Regions from separate parts of the Pseudoalteromonas sp. PAST1 genome, predicted to be linked through region 3. Evidence: predicted binding sites of a transcription regulator. Region 3 holds the regulator's gene; each other region holds the start of a gene.
What was found. Region 3 encodes FliA, which starts transcription of late flagellar genes. Its sites were predicted from a motif close to CTAAAGNTNNNNNNNNNNNNGCCGATA; they were not measured.
Positions count from the first base shown of each region.

Region 1: a site for FliA is predicted at 1,542-1,568, ahead of pomA (flagellar motor protein PomA). Genes of this name have one in related genera too.
Region 2: a site for FliA is predicted at 1,857-1,883, ahead of L1272_RS20160 (DUF5610 domain-containing protein). Genes of this name have one in related genera too.

Region 1 is NZ_JAKGBH010000019.1:5,792-9,072, forward strand. It holds gene L1272_RS10975 (flagellar motor protein MotB) at 1-707, opposite strand, end outside; gene pomA (flagellar motor protein PomA) at 711-1,478, opposite strand; gene xseB (exodeoxyribonuclease VII small subunit) at 1,751-1,993, shown strand; gene ispA ((2E,6E)-farnesyl diphosphate synthase) at 1,998-2,885, shown strand; gene dxs (1-deoxy-D-xylulose-5-phosphate synthase) at 2,974-3,281, shown strand, end outside.
Region 2 is NZ_JAKGBH010000061.1:1,400-4,680, reverse strand. It holds gene L1272_RS20175 (thiol:disulfide interchange protein DsbA/DsbL) at 1-135, shown strand, start outside; gene L1272_RS20170 (DUF523 domain-containing protein) at 196-648, shown strand; gene trmA (tRNA (uridine(54)-C5)-methyltransferase TrmA) at 651-1,748, opposite strand; gene L1272_RS20160 (DUF5610 domain-containing protein) at 1,913-3,031, shown strand; gene murI (glutamate racemase) at 3,098-3,281, shown strand, end outside.
Region 3 is NZ_JAKGBH010000010.1:73,268-76,548, forward strand. It holds gene L1272_RS07005 (protein phosphatase CheZ) at 1-364, opposite strand, end outside; gene cheY (chemotaxis response regulator CheY) at 382-765, opposite strand; gene L1272_RS07015 (RNA polymerase sigma factor FliA) at 806-1,516, opposite strand; gene L1272_RS07020 (MinD/ParA family ATP-binding protein) at 1,543-2,403, opposite strand; gene flhF (flagellar biosynthesis protein FlhF) at 2,396-3,281, opposite strand, start outside.

The DNA.
Region 1 (3,281 bases), on a different contig from region 3:
TTATTAGTATAAAGCTCATTCGATACTTGGAAGTCATCAGTGTGACCTGACACGGTTATTTCACCCGGCACATCTTTTAACAGCGTAGCAATATCACGAATAATAGGTTTAAATTTTGGCTGTAAAAAAGCACTACCCGATGGGAATGAACCATTCTCACGAATGCGAATAATAATTTGCTGGCCTAATGACTCGAGCTCAATCGCACCATCCATAATTTGCTGTTCTAGTTGCTGAGCAATTTTCTTCACAAGTTCATTTGTTTGTTCTTGATCAGCCGCAGAAATTGACTGTTCTAAAGCTTGTTGCTGAGCCGTACTTTGCGATTCACCACCACGTTTATTACCGCGCTGTTCTTGTCGACCACCGGCGGAGCTTTCGTCGCCAGCCTGAAACTCAAGCATTTGTTGTGTCATCTCAACGGTTTGTTGCTGAATCGTTTCAATAGGTGTTGGCTCAGGTTTGCCTGGAGTAAACTCCATGGCAATAACAGAGGTTCCTTTTGGAATATCTTTTACTTCAATTTTATTTTGTACACCAAAAGCAAACTTCATAGAGCCAGCAATTTGCTTAAACTTCAGCACGTCCATTTCAGAGAAAGCAAGCAAGAGTACAAAGAAGCACATTAATAATGACATTAAATCCGCGAAGGTACCCATCCATGCAGGCAAGCCTGGTGGAGGACATTTGCACTCTTCATCTGACATGCTCTACTCCTCGGTATCAACTTTACGTTTTGATTCGGCTAAGTAGTTTTTCAAAATACCTTCAATTACTTTCGGGTTCTGACCGTCTTGAATACCTAGCACCGCGTCAAGAATTAAGCGTTGATTGAGGGCTTCTTCGTCTTTACGCAGTTCTAGTTTTACCTGAATTGGAATAGCGACAACGTTTGCTAAGAAAGCACCATAGAGAGTTGTTAAAAGGGCAACTGCCATTGCTGGGCCGATTGCCTTTGGGTCATCCATGTTTGATAACATAGCAACCAGACCGATTAGCGTACCGATCATACCCATTGCAGGCGCAATATCGGCAAGTGATTTGAATAAACCAGCACCGAGTTCATGACGGTTAGCAGTAAGAGAAATATCTTTTTGCAGCGTGGCGCGAACGACATCAGCATCATGACCATCCACTAACATATCGACCCCTTTACGCATAAAACCGTTGGGGATTTCAGCTTCTTCTAATGCTAAGAAGCCACCTTTACGTGCAGAATCAGCTAATTCTACTGCTTTTTCAATTAATTCTTCCGGAGATTCGATTTTGAACATAAAAGCTTTTGCTGCCACTTTACCTATGCCCAAAAATTGCCCCATGGTGAAATTTGATAATACAATAAAAATCGAACCACCAAATACAATGACCACCGAAGGCGTGTTGTAAAACATTGCAACTTGGCCATCACTACTTAACACCATCGACATAGCAATTAAGCCTATGGCACCAAGAATACCTATTATGGTTGCTAAATCCACATACCCCTCCAGAGGAACAATTACACGATACACTCAAGTATCAAATTTTTATTATTAACTGTTTATCGGCAAGCAGTTGAAATACTTAAATCATTAAATGAATTAATTTTATTTTAATGTAAGATTTTTAAGCTACAAGTTTAAGCTGTATTTAAAATCGTAAAAATAGCATACTAAAAATGAATTATGCGTAAAAAAACACATCATTCTTTGACCTAGTTTAGCATTCCCCCTAAAATTGGCCTCACTTTCTAACAGCTATCGAGGCCACAATGGCAACAAAGAAACCAGAAAACTTAAGCTTTGAAGAAGCACTGGATGAATTATCTCAAATTGTTGCACAAATGGAGCAAGGTGAATTGTCACTGGAACAATCACTAAAACAATTTGAACGCGGCATTGCGCTAGCAAACGCTTCGTCTGGTAAGTTACAACAAGCCGAACAAAAAGTTGCCATTTTAATGGGTAACGATAGCCAAGCGCCTCTTAGCAATTTTGATTCAAACTTGGACTAATTAAGTGCAATTAAAAGAACAATTACAACGCGCTCGTGAAGACGTAGAAGCACACTTAAATCGCTATTTTGAACAGCCACTTAATACCGAAAAAAACATCAAAGAAGCCACCCACTACGGTGTTCTAAATGGTGGTAAACGCTTACGTCCTTACCTTGTATATGCAACGGGCCGGATGATGGGCGCGGACAAGGCCGATCTTGATATTCTTGCCGCCGCTATTGAGTGTATTCATAGCTATTCTTTAGTTCATGATGACTTACCAGCAATGGATGATGATGACTTAAGACGTGGCCGCCCTACCTGTCATATTGTCTATGGCGAAGCACAAGCCATACTCGCAGGTGATGCCTTACAAACACTGGCATTTGATTTAATTGCCAATCATCAATTTGCTGTTTCTGCGAGCCAGCAAGTAAAAATGATTGCCTCATTAAGCAAAGCCTCAGGTATTGAAGGTATGGTAGGTGGGCAAGCACTGGATATTGAAGCGACCGATAAAGAAATTACAGTTGCTCAGCTAGAGCGCATTCATCAGCTAAAAACGGGTGCCTTGCTTAATTGTGCAATTACACTCGGTGCATTGAGTGCAAAAAGCTGTGATGAACATACACTCGCGCAATTAAACCTATTCGGTCAAGCAATTGGGCTGGCCTTTCAGGTACAAGACGATATCCTTGATGTAGAAGCTGATACTGAAACATTAGGTAAGCCACAGGGTTCCGATGTTGCTGCAAACAAAGCAACCTACCCTGCTTTATTAGGGATGGCAGGCGCAAAGCAAAAAGCACAAGATTTGCTGGCTCAAGCCCATCAAGCTCTTGAGGCTATTGATTACGACACCAGCGAATTAGCGAGTCTTGCAAGCTATATTGTTGAACGCAATTATTAATACCTAAAAAGAAAGACAAAATAACTAAAAAATCGGAGCGGCAATGGGCTATAATGCACTCTGGTTAGCGAAGGATGTATAAAAAATCATGACACTTGATAGTAGCAAGTATCCATTATTAAGTTTGGTTGACGAACCAGCACAACTGCGTGATTTAGCGCAAGACAAGTTACCTGCGTTTAGTAAAGAGTTACGCGAATACCTACTTAACTCAGTTTCGCAAAGTAGTGGTCATCTAGCATCAGGTTTAGGCACTGTTGAGTTAACAGTTGCACTGCATTATGTTTATAACACTCCTGAAGATCGTTTAGTTTGGGATGTGGGTCATCAAGCATACCCGCATAAAATCTTAACGGGTCGTCGTGACCAAATGCATACTATTCGTCAAAAAGACGG
Region 2 (3,281 bases), on a different contig from region 3:
CAACAAAAAGGTGCTTTAAAAGGCGTTCCAACTTTTATTGTTAATGGTAAATATCGCTTAATCTTAGGTGCGGACTCAGGCATCAGTGATGCAAAGAGCATGGCAGATTTAATTAACTACCTAGCTGATAAATAAGCTAATTAGTTCAATTTAATTCAAAGCTCCGTTCGCGGAGCTTTTTTATTAGTAAATCAAATGCAAAAACTATTAGTTTCAAGCTGTTTGTTAGGAAACCCTGTTCGTTATGACGGGCAATCGCAAAACTTACTCCATCCTGGTTTAGAAACTCTTAAACAGCAAGGAAGGCTCGTTGCATTCTGCCCTGAAGTAGCTGGTGGCTTACCTACACCAAGGCCGCCTGCAGAAATCAAAGTGGGTAGAGTACTTACCAAAGATGCGCAAGATGTCACAGTGCAGTTTGCTTATGGCGCAGAACAAGCACTTAAACTTTGCAAAAAACAGGGCATTCGCTATGCGTTGTTAAAAGAATCAAGCCCGTCATGTGGTCGCAATACTATTTACGATGGTAGTCATTCAGGAAAGAAAATTTCAGGGATGGGGTTAACTGCAAGGCTGTTAACTGACAATGGTATAGCTGTATTCAGCGAGCAGCAGTTGCCAGCGCTATTTGCTGCGCTGGCAGAGTGATTTTATTTACGTTGTAAAAACACACCTGATTCAATGTGATGGGTGTAAGGGAATTGATCAAAAATTGCAAAACGTTTTACTTCATGGGTTTTGCATAAGTGATCAAGGTCACGTTCTAGGGTATCGGGATTACACGAGATATAAATAATGTTGTCGTAGTTCGCAACTAGGTCACAAGTTAGCGTGTCCATTCCAGCACGTGGTGGATCCACCAAGATTGTTTGGCAGTTATAGCTTTTCAGGTCTATGCCATCTAAACGAGAGAAGGTACGTTCGCCTTTCATTGCTTGAGTGAACTCTTCACTCGACATACGAATGATATCTAAGTTCTCAACCTTGTTTTGTGCAATATTGTATTGTGCTGAGTAAACCGATGATTTTGATATCTCAGTGGCTAATACCCGGTCGAATGAACCCGCAAGAGCAATCGAAAAGTTACCATTCCCACAATATAACTCCAGTAAGTCATTATTGAGGGGTTGGCAAAGCGCTTGTGCCCACTCTAGCATCTTGATGTTTACTTTCGCATTCGGTTGCGTAAAGCTATTTTCGACTTGCTGATAAATAAGCTCTTTACCGTTTACGTTTAAACGCTCGATAACGTAATCATTACCAATCACTTCTTTTTGCTTACGTGCACGGCCAATAAAATCAATCTTAAACTGTGTGCTCAGTTTTGCTTTAAGCTCTTTAATTGCTTGGAGCCACTGTTCATCTAGTTGTTTGTGATACAACAAGCTAACAAGGATCTCACCACTTAAGCTTGAAAGGTAATCGATTTGAAACAGCTTACGGCGCAGAACTTCATTGTCTTTTAAGTTTTCGATCATCGCTTGCATCACTTCACCCACTAAAGGTGCTGCAGGGTCAAACTCATCAACACGGATCTTTTCTTTAGTTTGTTGATCAAACATGATGTGAAACAGGTCTTCACCTTCATGCCAAACACGAAACTCTGCACGTTGGCGGTAATGAATAGGATCAGAGCCGAACACTTCTAATTTTTCGACCCCAAAACGTCGAAACTGTGAGGTGATGCGCTGCTCTTTCTCACTCAATTGTGCATCATATTGAGTTGTATCAATTTTTATAACCGCCATGGCTGATTACCTTTTATCTCTTAGCTTTATAACGGCGCTATTGTAGGGAGCGCTGAGGATTTGTCTAGTTTTGTTATTTATTTTAGTGTCGTTTTTTTATACAAAAAACTTAAGTTCTTTGGTTTTTGGCCGATAATGAGTTAACCATAACATGGAGTCGGATCATGAAAATTGGCAACCTAGGCTATATGCCTAATACAAATGTGAATAAATACAATGGTAAACAGGCTCTGCAGCAGCCTACCATTCAAAATCGTCAAGATAGTTATCAACAACGCGGTCGTGAGCTCGCGGCAAAAGTTCTTGATGATAAACTTGCTGAGGCACTAGGTTTACCTAAAGCCGAAGAGAAAAAAGATAAACCCTTGTTCGACTTTGAAGAGATCGTGAAAAACGTACTCGACTTTGTTGGCGGTGCACTTCGTAAAGCAAAAGCCGATGGTGCTGATGATGAAAAACTCAAAGGCATGCTAGGTGATGCACGTAAAGGTGTGCAAATGGGCATCGACGATGCGTATGATGAGCTTAAAGAGTCAGGTATTCTTAACGATGACATCGAAGAGGGTATCGAAAAGTCTAAAGAAGGTATCTTTAAAGGTATTGATGAATTAGAAGAAGACTTGTTCAATCCTAAACCTAATGCGGTTTCAGTAAGCCAAGCTCAATACATCAGTTTAAGTAATAACGCAGAGTACACTTTCACCACCGCTGAAGGTGACGAAGTAAGTATTAGCTTTGCTGATGCATACGAAAGTAAGTCTGCAAGCAGTTATAGCAAAAATGGCGACAACGAAGCCTTTGTCAGTGAGTCTTCGCAATCACGTGATTTATCGTTCTCGATGTCGGTCAATGGTGATTTAAATGAGCAAGAACAGCAAGCTATCAATGAATTGATGGAAGACTTGCAGAGTGTTAGCGAAACATTCTTCTCTGGTTCATTAGAAGATGCCTTTGAACAAGCTAAAGAGCTGAACTTAGGTAACGAGCAACTAGTCGGCTTTACCATGGATCTAAAACAAACCAAAACAGTAGCAGCGATTAAAGGCTATGAAGAATATAAACCAGCCCCTGAAAAAGAAGTTGCTGAGAAAATAGCGCCATTTAATGACGATTTGAAACAGGCGTTTAATAAAGCAGGTGACATTGGTTTGCAAAATGAACTGGCTGGCATCTTACAATGGTTAAACCAAGATAAAGAAGAAGTCAGTAAGCTGGTGGATTATACCAAAGCAATGTTTGAGCAAATGAATAAGCTTCGCTCGGCAACAGAAGAAGAGGCTTAGTCCTTTCTTTCTTTTTATAAAGCTGCATGGCAAACTGCTGACCTTTGATGATCCGAGGTAAGCAGTTTGTCAGTTCATATAATGGTGTTTGATTCTGGTATAGGTGGAACAACCGTACTTGAACAGATCCAAGCATTGATCCCAGATGCTGATTATAGTTATTTTATGGACAATGCTTTATTGCCTTATGGCGCGCAAAGTCAGCAAACGATCATAGCCCGCCTTTTTGCGCTACTACAGTTTATCGAAA
Region 3 (3,281 bases):
ACGTTGGTTTAATCGTCGCTATTTCATCTGCAAGTTGTTGCGCTATAGGTAAACTAGCTTCAACTGCATCCATGGTTTTGTTAGCGGCGCTTTCTGTCATTTCCATAACATAATTTAAGCGCTGCTTAGCGTCTGGGATCGCATCGGTAGTTAAATCTGAAAGACGAGTATCTAGATCAAAGTTTTTTAGCGCTTCATGTAATTGTCGCGTCAGTTTACCGATTTCAGCAAACAGCTCTGATTGTTCTTTTGATGCTGTTTCAAGTATCAGCTGATCAGCTTTTTCTTGTTCACCATTTTCAAGAAACTCAACAAGTTGACGAGCTTGCTCTAAACTTATTTGAGGCGCAGCTAGTGCTGACATAAGCCTCTCCCCTTAGATTAACCTAAACGTTCAAACACTTTTTCCAATTTGGTTTTAAGTGTCGCAGCAGTGAATGGTTTAACGATATAGCCATTAACACCCGCTTGAGCAGCAGCAACAATTTGTTCTTTTTTCGCTTCAGCTGTCACCATTAATACAGGAATATGCTTAAGGCTATCATCAGCACGAATTGCTCTTAACAAATCAATGCCTTGCATACCTGGCATGTTCCAATCTGTTACAACAAAATCAAATTCTTGATTTTGTAGCATTGGCAATGCTGTTGAACCATCGTCAGCTTCCTGCACATTGGTAAAACCTAAATCCCTTAATAGATTTTTAATGATACGTCTCATTGTAGAAAAATCATCAACAACAAGAATTTTCATGTTTTTATCCAAAACATCCTCCGGTGAGGTTTGAACCTATATTTACTTACTACTAATTAATCCAGTCATTGATTTTTGCTTTGAGCTTAATCATCGCCTGACCATGTATCTGACTCACACGCGATTCACTTACATCGAGTATGTGTCCTATTTCTTTTAAGTTCATTTCGTCGTTGTAGTACAAAGACAAAACAAGTGCATCTCTTTCTGGTAACGATTGGATAGCCGTTAATAGAGATTGGTTAAACCGCTCATTTTTAACGTTATTAAACGGTTTGTCTAGTCCTAAATCCTGACCTACAGGTGTAATGACGTCTTCATCAACGCCTAAGTCCTCTATACCTAATACTTTACTAGAATTTACATCATGTAGAATATGATGGTACTCATCGAGCGTTATATCAAGTTTTTCAGCGACTTCTGTATCTTTAGGTTCACGATTTAGCGTGCTTTCTAATTCGGAAATGGTTTCAGCCACAAGGCGAGCATTTCGGTGAACTGAGCGTGGTGCCCAGTCACCTCTACGAATTTCGTCTAACATCGCACCACGAATACGAATTCCAGCGAAAGTTTCGAAACTAGCCCCTTTGCTAGCATCAAAGTTTTTTGATGCTTCAATTAGGCCTATCATGCCTGATTGAATTAAATCATCGAGTTGGACACTGGCAGGTAAACGAGCAATTAGATGGCACGCCACTTTTTTAACTAAAGAGGCATGTTTTTCAACAATCGCATTTAAGTTTTGTGCTGATTGATATCCCATCGCTTTATTCACCGATGTTGTCATAGTTAGCCGTTTACTAGTTTTTCAATGAAAAATTCTAAATGGCCAGAAGGTTGATTAGGGATCGGCCACTTAACTGCTTTTGTTGCTAATGTTTTAAACGCCACCGCAGCTGGTGAGTTTGGAAATAATTCAACAATCACCTTTTGACGTCGCGTAGATTTACGCATGTTCTCGTCATAAGGAATGGTAGCTACCAACTCCATTGAAACGTCTAAAAAGCGATCCGTTACTTTTGAAAGTTTAGCAAATAATTCTTGCCCTTCACGCAAACTGCGCACCATATTGGCAACAATTTTAAATTTATATACGCCATGCTCACGGCTAAGCACTTTTATAAGCGCATAAGCATCGGTAATTGAGGTAGGTTCATCGCATACAACCACAACAACATCTTGGGCTGCACGAGAAAAGCTTAATACCATGTCAGAAATACCTGCAGCGGTATCGACAATTAAAATATCAAACTCGGTGTTTAACTCACTAAAAGCGCGGATAAGGCCTGCATGCTCAGATGGTGTTAATTCCACCATGCTTTGCGAACCAGACGTCGCTGGTACAATTTTTATACCTGCAGGACCTTCAACGAGAATTTCGTCAAGCTCACACTCGCCTGACAAAACATGAGATAAGTTACGTTCAACACGAAGGCCAAGCATCACGTCACAGTTTGCCAAACCTAAATCGGCATCTAGTACTAATACACGATTTCCTTGCTGCCCTAATGCGATTGCGGTGTTGAGTGAAACATTGGTTTTACCCACTCCACCTTTACCGCCAGTCACAGCGATAACTTTAACGCCACTATTATTATTTTGATTCATTTTGCGCAGGCCGCTTGCTTGATCTAATACTGTGTTAATCATACATCCCTACTGTGTTCGACGCTACTGCTTGACGTCGTGAATGTTGTGCTTTTGCTCGTTTTAAATACAATTGTTCAGCTTTTTTCACTAGTTTTTCAGCATTCGCTACGCGAATATCTTCAGGAACACGCTGACCGTTAGTAAGATACCCTATTGGCAGGCGATTTTGAATCGCTATACTAATAATCTCACCTAAACTTAAAGATTCATCCAATTTAGTGAAGATACAGCCACTTAGATGAACCTTTTTAAAGTGTCTTACGGTTTCTTGCAACACATTTATCTGTGCTGTCGCACTCAATACTAAATAACTACGAATATCAACACGCTGATTACGCATTAAGGTGTTTAATTGCTCAGTTAAACGTAAATCACGTTGGCTCATACCCGCTGTATCTATTAATACTAGACGCTTATTACGTAAATGGTATAGCACTTCAGCTAATTCATTCGCATCTTTTACCTGCTTAACACCACAGCCAATAATACGACCATAAGTAGCCAATTGTTCGTAGGCACCAATTCTATATGTATCAGTGGTGATCAACGCCACTTTATCAGCACCATATTTTTGTGCACCCAGTGCAGCTAATTTCGCAACAGTCGTTGTTTTACCAACACCCGTTGGGCCCACTAATGCGAATACACCACCTTGACGTAGGATTTCGTTATTCGTTGTATGCATTTGGTTTTCAACCATTTGCAGTAATGCTTGCCACGCTTGTTGACGTGATACATCGTCAGGAATGAAACAGGCCATTTGCTCAGCAACATCACGTTCAATGCCCATACCCGCTAAGCGGTCAATCATACATGCACGAGTCGGATCGCGGCGAGCCATATCCTGTTGCATTAAGCCAGATACTTGGTGTTCAAGT